Linked DNA regions of Longispora fulva. The protein of the gene in region 2 interacts with the protein of the main gene of each other region in a pairwise test. Links are inferred from orthologs where the notes say so. Each region holds a gene or a part of one and is shown on either strand. Other genes may lie near its edges.

What was found.
Region 1: the proteins of IW245_RS38935 (region 2) and ndk interact in binary tests that used the Escherichia coli proteins (3 or more experiments, as listed by UniProt). The link is inferred for Longispora fulva from one-to-one orthologs.

Annotation. Positions count from the first base shown.
Region 1 is NZ_JADOUF010000001.1:7,451,022-7,457,364, forward strand. What follows is about bases 1-2,755. They hold ndk (nucleoside-diphosphate kinase), read right to left. Parts: upstream 1,705-2,755; coding sequence 1,297-1,704; downstream 1-1,296. Other genes in these bases: IW245_RS34490 (bifunctional folylpolyglutamate synthase/dihydrofolate synthase), read left to right, coding at 1-724; IW245_RS34495 (DUF4233 domain-containing protein), read left to right, coding at 865-1,170; IW245_RS34505 (VOC family protein), read left to right, coding at 1,965-2,755. In the rest of the region: more of IW245_RS34505, read left to right, coding at 2,756-3,239; ileS (isoleucine--tRNA ligase), read left to right, coding at 3,448-6,343. UniProt on the Escherichia coli protein: Major role in the synthesis of nucleoside triphosphates other than ATP. The ATP gamma phosphate is transferred to the NDP beta phosphate via a ping-pong mechanism, using a phosphorylated active-site intermediate.
Region 2 is NZ_JADOUF010000001.1:8,440,319-8,446,671, forward strand. The notes cover bases 1,885-4,649. They hold IW245_RS38935 (uracil-DNA glycosylase), read right to left. Parts: upstream 3,722-4,649; coding sequence 3,047-3,721; downstream 1,885-3,046. Other genes in these bases: IW245_RS38925 (exodeoxyribonuclease III), read left to right, coding at 1,885-2,174; IW245_RS38930 (hypothetical protein), read right to left, coding at 2,353-2,718; IW245_RS38940 (snapalysin family zinc-dependent metalloprotease), read left to right, coding at 4,096-4,649. Outside these bases: IW245_RS38920 (helix-turn-helix domain-containing protein), read left to right, coding at 66-1,280; more of IW245_RS38925, read left to right, coding at 1,377-1,884; more of IW245_RS38940, read left to right, coding at 4,650-4,683; IW245_RS38945 (MOSC domain-containing protein), read left to right, coding at 4,932-5,600; IW245_RS38950 (ABC transporter ATP-binding protein), read left to right, coding at 5,670-6,353. UniProt on the Escherichia coli protein: Excises uracil residues from the DNA which can arise as a result of misincorporation of dUMP residues by DNA polymerase or due to deamination of cytosine.

The DNA.
Region 1 (6,343 bases), 990 kb from region 2 along the record:
CATGGAGGCCATCCTGGAACACTGCGCCGAGGTCGGCGCGACGGTCGCCCGCGAGGGCCACGAGTTCGCGGTGCTCCAGCGCGGCCTGGCCGTCGGCGGCCAGCTCCTCCAGCTCCAGGGCCTCGGCGGCGTGTACGACGAGGTCTACCTGCCCCTGCACGGCGCGCACCAGGCCCAGAACGCGGCCGTCGCGCTCGCCACGGTCGAGGCGTTCCTCGGCGCCGGCAGGGACAAGGGCGCGCTCGACCCGGAGGTGGTCCGGGAGGGCTTCGCCCAGGTCACGTCGCCGGGCCGGCTGGAGAAGGTCCGCAACGCGCCGACGATCCTGCTCGACGCCGCGCACAACCCGGCCGGCATGGCCGCGACCACTCGGGCGATCCGCGAGGAGTTCGACTTCGGCCGGCTCGTCGCAGTGTTCGCCGTACTGGCGGACAAGGACGTCGGCGGGATGCTGGAGCAGTTGGAGCCGGTGTGCGACGCGATCGTGGTCACGGTGAACAGCTCGGAGCGGGGGATGGCGGTGGACAAGCTGGCAGCTTTGGCGGAGGAGTACTTCGGGGATGAGCGGGTCAGTGTCGCGGCCACTCTGGCTGACGCCATCGAGGTGGCGATCGCGGAGGCTGAGTCCGACGAGGGTGTGTCGTTGGGGGCGATCGGGTTGCTGGTCACCGGGTCGGTGATGACGGTCGCGGACGCCCGCAAGCTGTTGGTGAGGAAGAAGTGACGGTCCCGGGGGCCGAACAGCCGGGTGAGTCGGCCGACCGTTCCGTGGTCGCGTCCGGGGACGTGACCGGGTCCGGGGAGAGCGGGGCTGGGGACGCGGCCGAGGGGAAGCCCTCCGGGTTGCGGAATCCTGGTGGGGCCGTGCGCGGGGTCGGGGCCGGGTGTCTGGTTATTGAAGGCATTGTGTTGTTGTTGGCGATCCAGCCCATTCGGATCATGGGTGGGTCGCTGCAGGGGCTCGGGGTCTGGGTGATGGTGGGCCTCTCGGTGCTCTGCTTCCTCCTGTGTGGACTGTTGCGGCACAGGTGGGCGTGGCACGTGGGCACGGCGTTGCAGGTCCTGGTGATCGCTGGCGGTTACTTTCAGTGGGGCATCGCCGCGATCGGCGTGGTCTTCCTGGCCCTCTGGCTCTACGTCCTGAATGTCCGCAAGAGCGTGCTGGGCTGAGCTGAGTCCTTGATCTAAGGCCGGTGGCCCGCTGAGGGCGGGGCTGGCAAGCGAACGGTCGACCCGCTAGGGCAGCGCCCTGCGGGTCGGCCGTTCGCGCAGTCCAGCGTCGTCCTCAGCGGGTCCTCACAAACCAGGGAACCAGAGGGCGATTTCGCGCTTGGCGCTGTCCTCGGAGTCGGAGGCGTGCACGAGGTTCTCCCGGTTGGACAGCGACAGGTCGCCGCGGATCGTGCCGGGGGCGGCCACCCGGCCGTCGGTGGCGCCGGTCAGGGCACGGACGACGCTGATCGCCTGGTCGCCGGAGAGGATCAGGGCGACGAGCGGGCCGCTGGTCATGAAGTTCTTCAGCGGCGGATAGAAGTCGCGGGTGACGTGCTCGGCGTAGTGCGCGTCGGCCAGCGCGGCGTCCATCGTGCGCAGTGTCATCGCCTCGATGGTGAGCCCCTTGCGCTCGAAGCGGTTCAGCACCTCGCCGACGAGGCCACGCTGGACGGCGTCGGGCTTGATGAGTACGAGCGTGCGCTCGGACACGAGCTCCTCCTTGAGTGGTTCGACGTCGAGTGCAGGGTAACCGTCTGTGATCGTGGGGTGGACAGCGGCCCCGATCGATCAGGTATCCGACCTTCGTCCTGCGCCTAAAGAGATCGAGCATCACCTTCCGAAAACGGTTCATCACCCCTAGCCTGGCAAGAAGGGCCAGCCTGTCGCCCAAATCCCCCCTGGAGGCCCCAGTGTCGGATGGTTCCTCGCACTCCTCCCATGCGCGGAGTCTGTTCGGTCTAGTTCTTCCCTTGGCTGCCCTTTTCATCATAATTTTCAGCATCGGTACGGGCAGCGTGCTCGTCTTCTGGCTCGGCACCGCCGTTGCCGTCGGCGCGGTCGCGTACCACGGGATGAACTCGTTCGCGCCCAACCGCCGCCGCAGGGTGGTCGAGGGCAGCGCCCGGGTGATCGCCGCCAGTCCGGCCCCGCCCGGGGTGTCCAGCGCCCGGTGCGAGTTGCAACTGGTGGTGGAGGCCCCGGGTCTGCCGGCCACGGCGCAGACGATCCGCGACCCCGGGGTGCCGGTCGCCAAGTGGCCGGTCGCCGGCCAGCAGCTGCCGGTGTTCGTGCTGCGCACTGATCCGCGCCAGGTGACGATCCGCTGGGACCGGGTGCGGGCGGCCTCGGCGGCGGCCGAGGAGGAGTTCGTCACCCGGCTGACCACCCGGGCGGAGACCGTGCGCAACGGCACGCCCCGGCAGGACGACGAGCTGGGCTCGTACCTGGATGAGTTGTTCAGCCCGGTCGACGCCGCACCGGCGGCGGAACCCGCGCCGGTCCCGGAGCCCGAGCCGACGCCGGAGAAGGAGCCCGAGCGGCCGCAGCTCCCGTCGTTGCCGCCGTTCGTGCTGCCGGAGTTCGAGCCGCTGGACCTGCCGGAGTTCGAGCTGGCGGACTTCGTCACCCCGCCGCCGACCCTGCCGACGCTGCCCACCCAGCCGACCGGCCCCGCCGAGGCCTCCGACCCGGGTCGGGTCCCGCTGCCGCGCCGCGAGCCCAAGCCGCTCGACCACGCCCGGTGGGGTTCGAGCCTGGAGGACGAGCCGGAGCCCCGGGCCAGCCGGCTGATCGACCCGAGCCTGCTCACCGGCGGCCGGGCCCACTACGAGGCCGACGCGGAGTTCGCGGACGAGGTCCCCGACGAGATCGTCCCGGCGTCGATCCAGGGCGTCGGCGTGAGCCTGATGGTATCCGACCTGTCCCGTTCGTTGGAGTTCTACCGGGACACTCTGGGCTTCACGGAGCTCGACTCGGGCGGCGGCGCGGCGATCCTGGCGGCCGGCGACGCGAAACTGCTGCTCCGCCAGCTCGACGACGCCCGGCCGGAGGGGCCCCGCCTCGCGCACGTGAACCTGGAGGTCGACGACGTCGACACGGTGTACCAGGAGCTGCGGTCCAAGGGGGTCCGGTTCCTCCAGCGGCCCCGCGCGGTGGCCGCCACGGCCCTGATGGAGCTGTGGTCGGTCTCGTTCAAGGACCCCGACGGGCACGGGCTGGCTCTAACCAGTTGGCGGTACCGGTAACATGGGTGCACAGGCTTTGACCCGGCCATCACCGGCGAGCCTCCGGAAGAACAGGTCCTCTGGGCCCCAGTAGAACCGGACGGGTCCGGCCCGTCACAGCCGAAGAACGAGCGGGCGACCCTCCGGGGCCGCCAAGCGGGGTGGTACCGCGCGGGTGACCGCGTCCTCGCATCGGAGCTATTGAGGCCCATGCGAGAGGTTTGAACCGATGTCGTATCCGAAAGACGGATCGTCAGTCCCCGCCAGCCCTGCCCTGCCGCAGGTCGAGGAGCGCGTCCTCGACTTCTGGGGGGCCGACAAGACCTTCCAAGCGAGCATCGACGCGCGGCCGGCGAACGACGAGTTCGTCTTCTACGACGGCCCGCCCTTCGCCAACGGCCTGCCGCACTACGGCCACCTGCTGACCGGCTACGTCAAGGACGTCGTCCCGCGCTACCAGACGATGAAGGGCAAGCGGGTCGAGCGCCGGTTCGGCTGGGACTGCCACGGGCTGCCCGCCGAGGTGGAGGCGGAGAAGCAGCTCGGCATCACGACGAAGGCCGAGATCCTCGCGCTCGGCATCGACAAGTTCAACGCGGCCACGAAGGCGTCGGTGCTCAAGTACACCGGCGAGTGGGAGCGCTACGTCAACCGGCAGGCCCGCTGGGTGGACTTCGGCAACGACTACAAGACGCTCGACCTGAACTACATGGAAAGCGTCATGTGGGCGTTCAAGACCCTGCACGACAAGGGCATGGTCTACGAGGGCTACCGGGTGCTGGCGTACTGCTGGCGGTGTGAGACCCCGTTGTCGAACACCGAGACGAAGATGGACGACACGTACCGGGACCGGACCGACCCGGCGCTGACCGTGGCGTTCACGCTGACCGCCCCGGGGCACAGCCTGGACGGCGCGAAGGTGCTGGTGTGGACGACCACGCCGTGGACCCTGCCGTCGAACCTGGCGCTGGCCGTGGGCCCGGACCTGGACTACGTGGTGGTCGAGCAGGACGGCGAGCGCTACGTGCTCGGCAAGGACCGGCTCGGCGCGTACGCCAAGGAGCTGGCCGAGGCCGAGCCCGTCGCCGTGGTCAAGGGCCGCGACCTGGCCGGCCTGCGCTACGAGCCCCTCTTCGACTACCTCGTCGAGCAGGGCGGGCGCAACGCTTTCCAGGTGCTCGCGGCCGACTACGTCTCCGCCGAGGACGGCACCGGGGTCGTGCACCAGGCCCCGGCGTTCGGCGAGGACGACCAGGCGGTGTGTACGGCGGCCGGCATCCCGACCGTGATGACCGTGGACGACCGGGCCAAGTTCACCTCGCTGGTGCCCGACTACCAGGGGATCCAGGTCTTCGAGGCCAACAAGTCCATCATCACGGCCCTCAAGGAGCGCGGCGTCGTGCTCCGGCACGAGAGCTACGTGCACTCCTACCCGCACTGCTGGCGGTGCGACTCCCCGCTGGTCTACAAGGGCGTGGCCAGCTGGTTCGTGGCCGTCACCAAGGTCAAGGAGCGGATGCTCGCGCTGAACCAGGACATCGACTGGGTGCCAGGGCACGTCAAGGACGGCCAGTTCGGCAAGTGGCTGGCCGGCGCGCGGGACTGGAACATCAACCGGACCCGGTTCTGGGGCTCGCCGATCCCGGTGTGGAAGAGCGATGACCCGGAGTACCCCCGGATCGATGTCTATGGGTCTCTGGCCGACCTGAACCGGGACTTCGGCACGACGGTGACCGACCTGCACAGGCCGTTCATCGACGAGCTGACCCGGCCGAACCCGGACGACCCGACCGGGCGGTCGACGATGCGCCGGGTGCCGGACGTGCTGGACTGCTGGTTCGAGTCCGGTTCGATGCCGTTCGCCCAGGTGCACTACCCGTTCGAGAACCGCGACTGGTTCGAGTCGCACTACCCGGGCGACTTCATCGTGGAGTACACGGCGCAGACCCGGGGCTGGTTCTACACCATGCACGTGCTGGCCACGGCCCTGTTCGACCGGCCGGCGTTCCGCACGGCGGTGGTGCACGGCACGCTGCTCGGCGACGACAACCGCAAGATGTCCAAGAGCCTGAAGAACTACCCGGACGTCTACAAGATGTTCGACCTGTACGGCTCGGACGCCATGCGGTGGTTCCTGATGTCCTCCCCGGTGCTGCGCGGCGGCGACATGGCCGTCACGGAGTCGGGGATCCGGGACTCCGTGCGGCACGTGCTCCTTCCCCTGTGGAGCGTGTGGTACTTCTTCTCGCTCTACGCCAACGCGTCCACGGTGGAGGCGGTGCCCCGCACCGACTCCGACAACCTTCTCGACCGGTACGTGCTGGCCAAGACCCGCGAGCTCGTGGCGGACACGGGCGCGCAGCTCGACGTCAACGACATCTCCGGCGCGTGCGGCACGGTGCGCACATTCCTCGACGCGCTGACCAACTGGTACGTGCGCCGGTCGCGCAGCCGGTTCTGGGCGGGGGAGCAGGCGGCGTTCGACACGCTGTACACGGTGCTGGAGACCCTGACCCGGGTGATGGCCCCGCTCGCGCCGTACCTGGCGGAGGAGGTCTGGAAGGGCCTGACCGGGGGCCGTTCGGTGCACCTGGCCGACTTCCCGGTCGTGGCCGACTACCCGGCCGACCACGACCTGGTCGCGGCGATGGACGCGGTCCGCGACGTGTGCTCCGCCACGCTGTCGGTGCGCAAGTCCACCGGCCTGCGGGTCCGGCTGCCGCTGGCCCGGCTCACGGTCGCCACGCCGGACGCCGAGGCGCTGCGGCCGTTCGGGGACCTGATCGCCGACGAGGTCAACGTCAAGGATGTCGTCTTCACCACCGACCTCGGCGGCTACTGCGAGCAGGTGCTCACCGTGGTCCCGAAGGCCCTCGGCCCCCGGCTGGGCAAGGACGTCCAGCGGGTGATCAAGGCCGTCAAGGCGGGGGAGTGGTCGGCCTCCGGCGAGACCGTCACGGCCGGTGGCGTCGAACTCCTCTCCGGGGAGTACGAGCTCAAGCTGGTCGCCGCCGACGCCGAGCACTCGGCCCCGGTGGGCGGCGGCGTGGTCCTGCTCGACGTGGCCGTCTCCCCGGAGCTGGCCGCCGAGGGCGTGGCCCGCGACGTGATCCGCGCGGTCCAGC
Region 2 (6,353 bases):
GCCTCGCGGACCCCCGCCCCGCCGACCATGGCATCCGTGTCGCATCCGTGTGGCACCTTTGTGGCATGCGCCGTCCCCGCACGCCACTCGCCGCCCGCCGCCGGGCGCGGGGCCTCAGCCAGGAGAGTCTGGCCGCGCGGCTCGGGGTCGACCGGTCCACAGTGGCCCGCTGGGAGGGCGCGCGGACAGCGCCGCAGCCGGTGTTCCGTCCCCGGCTGGCGGCTGAGCTCGGCTGGTCGCCGGAGGAGTTGCACGCGGCGCTGGCGGAGGTGACCCCTGCGGAGACCTCCGGCGAATGGCCCGGGCCCTGGGCCTCGGACGCGGTGCGACCCGGCCCCGCGCGGCGGGACGGCACCACACGGCACATGCCCGTCCGCCCGCGTCCGGTCGACGAGGACGCCGTCCTCGACCTGCACGACCACCTCTATGACCTGGCCACCCGCTACGACACCGTCGCGTCACGGCACCTGGTCGCCCCCGTCACCGCCTGCCACCGCGCCGCGGTCGACCTCGCCGGCACCACCCGCGACCCGGCCCTCCTCCCCAGGGTGCGCACCGCGGCCGCGGAGGCGGCGATCCTGCTCGGCCGGGTCGTCTGGGACGCCTCGGCGCGCACCGACAGCGTCAGGGCGCTGGCCCGCTTCACCGAGGCTCTCGGCTTCGCCAGCGCCGCCGACGACCACGTCACCGGGACCCACGCCCTGCTCCGCACCAGCTATGTCGCCCTGTACGGCGACCGCGACCCGCTCGCCGGCGCCGCCCACGCCCGCCGGGCCGCGACCAGCGCCCGGCACAGCCCGTCCCTGCGCGCCCTCGCCCTGCTGCACGTCGCCGAGGCGCACGCGATGCTCGGCGAGGCCCGCGACTGCGAGGCGACCCTCGACGCCGCGCACGCCCTGTTCGCCGACACCGACATCGACGACGTGGGCCGTTTCCTCCTGGACCCTGCGCCCTTCCCCCGCCTCGCCGGAGCCTGCGAGCTGCGCCTCGGCCGCCCGGCCCGCAGCCGAGCCCTCCTCGAGGAGGCCGTCGACCTCCCACCCACCAAAACCACAACCCTCATCCTGGGTACGCTCGCCCGCGCCCTCACCCTCGAACGCCACCTCGACGCCGCAGTCGCGACCCTGCACCGGACCGTCGACCAGCTCGCGGTCCACCGGGGCGCCGCCGGTACCCACGCGACCCTCGCGGCGGTCCGCGACCTGGACCCCTGGCGAACGGAACCCCGGGTGGCGACCCTCCGCGACCGCCTGCACACCCTGGGTCTCCTCGCGCCCTGACCCTGGCGGGGGACCGTGTGCCGAAAACGTGCCACAACATGGGGCCCGGTTCACCGGTCGCCGAGAATGTCGGTGGCAGCGGGTAGCCTGCTGTGCGTGCTGACTGTCTCCACCGTGAATGTCAACGGCCTGCGCGCCGCCTCCGGCAAGGGCTACCTGGAGTGGCTCGCCGCCACGGACGCCGACGTCGTCTGCCTGCAGGAGGTGCGCGCCGAGGCCCACCAGCTCACCGACGAGGTCCGCGAGCCCGAGGGCTGGCACACGTTCTACGCGCCCGCCGCCGCCAAGGGCCGGGCCGGTGTGGCCGTGCTCACCCGCCGCGAGCCCTTCGAACACCGGGTCGGTTTCGGCTCCACCGAGTTCGACGGCTCCGGCCGCTACCTGGAGGTCGACCTCCCGGGCGTCACCATCGCCAGCCTCTACCTCCCGTCCGGCGAGACGGGCACCGACCGCCAGTCGGAGAAGGAACGCTTCATGGCGGAGTTCATCGACTACCTGGCCGGGCTGCGCAAGCGCGCCGAGTCCGACGGCCGCGAGGTGCTGGTCTGCGGCGACTGGAACATCGCGCACCGCGAGGCCGACCTGAAGAACTGGAAGACCAACCAGAAGACGGCCGGCTTCCTCCCGGAGGAGCGCGCCTGGCTCACCCGGCTCTACGACGAGGTGGGCTACGCCGACGTCGTCCGCGGCCTGCACCCGGACGGCCCGGGCCCGTACACCTGGTGGTCGTACCGGGGGAAGGCCTTCGACAACGACGCCGGCTGGCGGATCGACTACCACGTCAGCACCCCAGGCCTGGCGTCTCGTGCGACGGCCGCCCGGGTGGAGCGCGCGGAGACCTACGAGGGCCGCTGGTCCGACCACGCCCCGGTCACGGTGACGTACACCACGTAGTCCGGCGCGCGGGTCCCGCCGCGCGGGCGGGGCTGCCGTCCATGCGCCGGTCCGGCTCGTGTCGCCTCCGGTTCGCGGTTCGGGAGTCGCCGATGGGCGCTGGCTGTGGCCCGGGCGTTGGCGCGCTCCCGCCCGTGGCCGGGGTCACCCCGGCCCGCCCGGGCCACAGGTCATCCCCCTACGCGTCGATGTTCTCGCAGTGGTCCCTGACCGCGTACACCGCTCCGGTGGTCGTGTTCGTCAACGGGTAGTACCGGTGGCCGGCGTAGAAGTCGGCGCTCCACACGTACCCGTTGAGGGTGGTCGTGGTCTTCCACGTGATCACGACGTCCCCGGTGTGCATCGTGCCGACGGCGGCGGTCGTGGTGCTCGCGCCGTAGCGCACGGACTGGCCGTCGCCGGCCGCCGTCACCGTGTAGAAGCACTGGACCCGCAACGGGGTGGCGGCCTGGGCCGCGCCGACCGGCACGGTCACCGCCGCGACGGTGGCGGCACCGGCCAGGGCGAGCGCCGCGATCCGGGAACGGGTAAGGACAGAAGTCATCGTTGCCTCCTGGGTAGGGAACGCGGAACCTCCCGCGCCTCTCCAGGAGACCCCGCCGGGCTGGCGTTCGCCCAGGCCCGACGGGTTCACGAAGTGGACATGGCCACAAGTGACGCGCCGGCCCCACTCATGGACCCGTCAACTCCGCCACCCGGTGGCGAAGACCGGGGCGGAACGCGCCGACCGCCCGGCCCACCATCCGAGCCGCGTCGCCGTTCGTTGGCTTCGGCCCGCTCGGCCCGCTCGGCCCGCTCGGCCCGCAGCGGACGCCCGGCCCCGGACAGCGCCTTCGCGACGCCACCCGGGGCCGGTCGGCCAGCTCCAGGAATCAGGAGGGCAACGTCCAGTCGATCGGCTCGGCACCCTGAGCGACCAGCAGCTCGTTCGCCCGGCTGAACGGCCGCGATCCGAAGAATCCCCGGTCGGCGGACATCGGACTCGGGTGCACCGACTCGACGCACGGCGTCGACCCCAGCAGCGGCCGCAGCCCCTGCGCGTCGCGCCCCCACAGGATCGCCACCAGCGGCTTGTCCCGGGCGACCAGGGCCCGGATCGCCTGGTCGGTGACCTTCTCCCAGCCCTTGTTCTTGTGCGCGCCGGGATTGCGCGGTGCCGTGGTGAGTGACCGGTTGAGCAGCAGGACGCCCTGCTCGGCCCACGGGGTCAGGTCGCCGGTGGCGGGCTTGGGCAGGCCCAGGTCCGTCATGTACTCCTTGAAGATGTTGATCAGGCTCGGCGGGATCCGGCGCACGTCCGGTGCCACCGAGAAGCTCAGCCCCACGGCGTTGCCCGGGGTCGGGTAGGGGTCCTGGCCGACGAGGAGGAGCCGGACACTGTCCAGCGGCTGGGTGAAGGCCCGCAGGATGTTCTCCCCGGCGGGCAGGTAGCTGCGCCCGGCGGCGATCTCCTCCCGGAGGAACTCACCCATCGCTGTGATGTTCGGCTGCACGGGTTCGAGGGCCTCGGCCCAGCCCGGATCGACAAGTTCGGTCAATGTTGCCACGCCACGAAACCTTAGTCGCCACCCCCGACAAAACCGGCCCGGGGCGTCGAACCGCCTCGAGCCCGGTGCCGACCCGCTACCGCCGACGCCCACCGAGCCCCGCCACGACATGCCGCCGACGCCGCCAAGCCGCCAGAGCCAGGTGGCATGCTGCCTGCCCCGTCCAAGGGCGATCGGCGACCGCGCCGACGACCCTCGTCCACCCATCATCCCTGCTAGGGAAAACCCTTGAATTGCGCCGCATCCTGGGCACTTGCGCGGCATCGGGTGACAACCTCGCGTCTGCCCCTTGACACCTGATTATTCATAAATCTAAATCTTTGGTAGGTCCTAACGGTCCCTGTTACATGAACCCCTCATCATGGAGCGTGAACATGACTCCCAGGAGCTTCCTGCGCGGTATGCGGAACGTGACCATCGCGGTCGCGGTCGCCGGCAGCGCACTGCTCTTCGGCGGCGGCGCGGCCCAGGCCGCTCCGGCGGCCGCCGCCCCTGCCCCGGCCCTCGCCGCCCGGACCCTGGTGTACAACGCCAGCGGTGCCGGCCAGTTCTCGGCCACCGCCGACCAGGCCGTCGCGATCTGGAACCAGCGGGTGCCCAACGTGCACCTGCAGAAGACGGGCAGCCCGACCATCTACATCTACGTGACCAACAGTGGCGGCTCCCGCGCCTACGTCCAGGGTCTGGGTCGGGGCACCGTCTACATCGACACCACCCAGGTCAACCAGGGTCACAGCCCGCTGCGGATCCTCGCGCACGAGCTGGGCCACATCCTCGGCCTGCCGGACAACTACAACGGTAACTGCGCGATCCTGATGTCCGGCGGCAGCGCCGGTACCTCGTGCAAGAACCCGAACCCGAGCACCGCCGAGGCGTCGCGGGTGAACCAGCTGTTCAGCTTCGCGCCGGCCCTCGCGGGCAAGGACGAGGCGTTCGTCGCACCGGTCTGCCACGTCTACTAGACGGGTACGGAGCCGCCGATCCCACCAGGGTCGGCGGCTCCCGCACGTCGGTCGAACAGTCCCGGGCCACCTGCGGCGCCCCGCACGTGGTGCTGGTGCTCTACGACCCGTCGTGGCGCGGCCAGGGCATTCCGGGCCTGGCTCCGCGCCGAGACGGCTCCGCGAACGCTCCCGGCAGGCCCCGCGCAGGCTCCGCGCCGCAGACGACGTCCGAATGCTCCCGCCACCCCGGCGGTACCCTGGTGATCATGGCTTCCGTGTTGTCTCTGAACATCGGCCGGATCACCCCGACCGAACACGCCACGCCCGGCGAGACCGGCATCGACAAGCGCCCGGTCCCGGGCCCGGTGGCGGTGACGGCCCCCGGGCCCAAGGGCGTCGGCGGCAGCGGCCTGGCCGGCGACCGGATCCGCGACCTGCGCCACCACGGCGGCGACGACCAGGCCGTCTACGCCTACGCCGCGGAGGACCTCGACGCGTGGGCCGCGGAGTTGGGCCGCGAGCTGCGCCCGGGCATGTTCGGCGAGAACCTGACCACCGTCGGCCTCGACGTCACGGGTGCGCTGATCGGCGAGCGCTGGCGGGTGGGGCCGCAGGTCGTGCTGGAGGTGACCACGGCGCGGATCCCGTGCCGGACGTTCGCGGGATGGCTGGGGGAGAAGCGCTGGGTGCGGCGGTTCACGGAGCGGGGCGTGCCCGGGTCGTACCTGAGAGTGATCGTCCCTGGGGAGATCCGGGCCGGTGACGGGATCGAGGTCCTGCACCGCCCGGACCACGACGTGACCGTCGGGGTGGCCTTCCGGGCCTTGACGACGGACCGGGACCTGCTGCCGAGGCTCCTCGCCGCCCGCGCGCTGCACCCGGAGGCCCTGGCCCAGGCCGAGAAGGGCGAGCCGATCGTCCTCGACGGCCCATGACAACTGTCATGCCAAGATCATGACGCGCGACCGGGGTACGCCCGGCCCCGGACCGGCAGAGTCATGGGCATGACAACGACAGCGACTGTCCAGGCCGGATCGGCCGTCAGTCTGACCGGACTCCACAAGCGGTACGGCGACCTCCGCGCCGTCGACGGCGTCGACCTGACCATCGCCCCCGGTGAGGTCGTCGCCCTCCTGGGCCCCAACGGGGCCGGCAAGTCGACCACGGTGGACATGCTCCTCGGCCTGAGCAAGCCCGACGCCGGCCAGGTGCGGATCTTCGGCCGCACGCCGCGCGACGCGGTCCGGGCCGGCGTGATCGGCGCGATGCTGCAGAAGGACAACCTGCGCGCCAACGCCACGGTCCGCGAGACCATCGAGATCATCGCCACCCTGCACGGCAAGCCCGAGCGGGTCGCGCCCACGATGGCGACGGTCGGGATCACCGACATCGCCAAGCAGAAGTGCGGCAAGCTGTCCGGCGGTCAGAAGCAGCGTGTCCGGTTCGCGCTGGCCATGGTCAGCGACCCCGACCTGCTGGTGCTGGACGAGCCCACGGTCGCCATGGACGTCGAGATCCGCCGGCAGTTCTGGCGGTCGATGCGGGAGTACACCGACGCCGGCCGCACGGTCCTGTTCGCCACCCACTACCTGGAGGAGGCCCAGGAGTACGCCGACCGGGTCGTCCTGCTCCGTTCCGGCCGGGTGATCGCCGACGGCACGGTCGCCCAGGTCCGGGCCGCCGCCTCC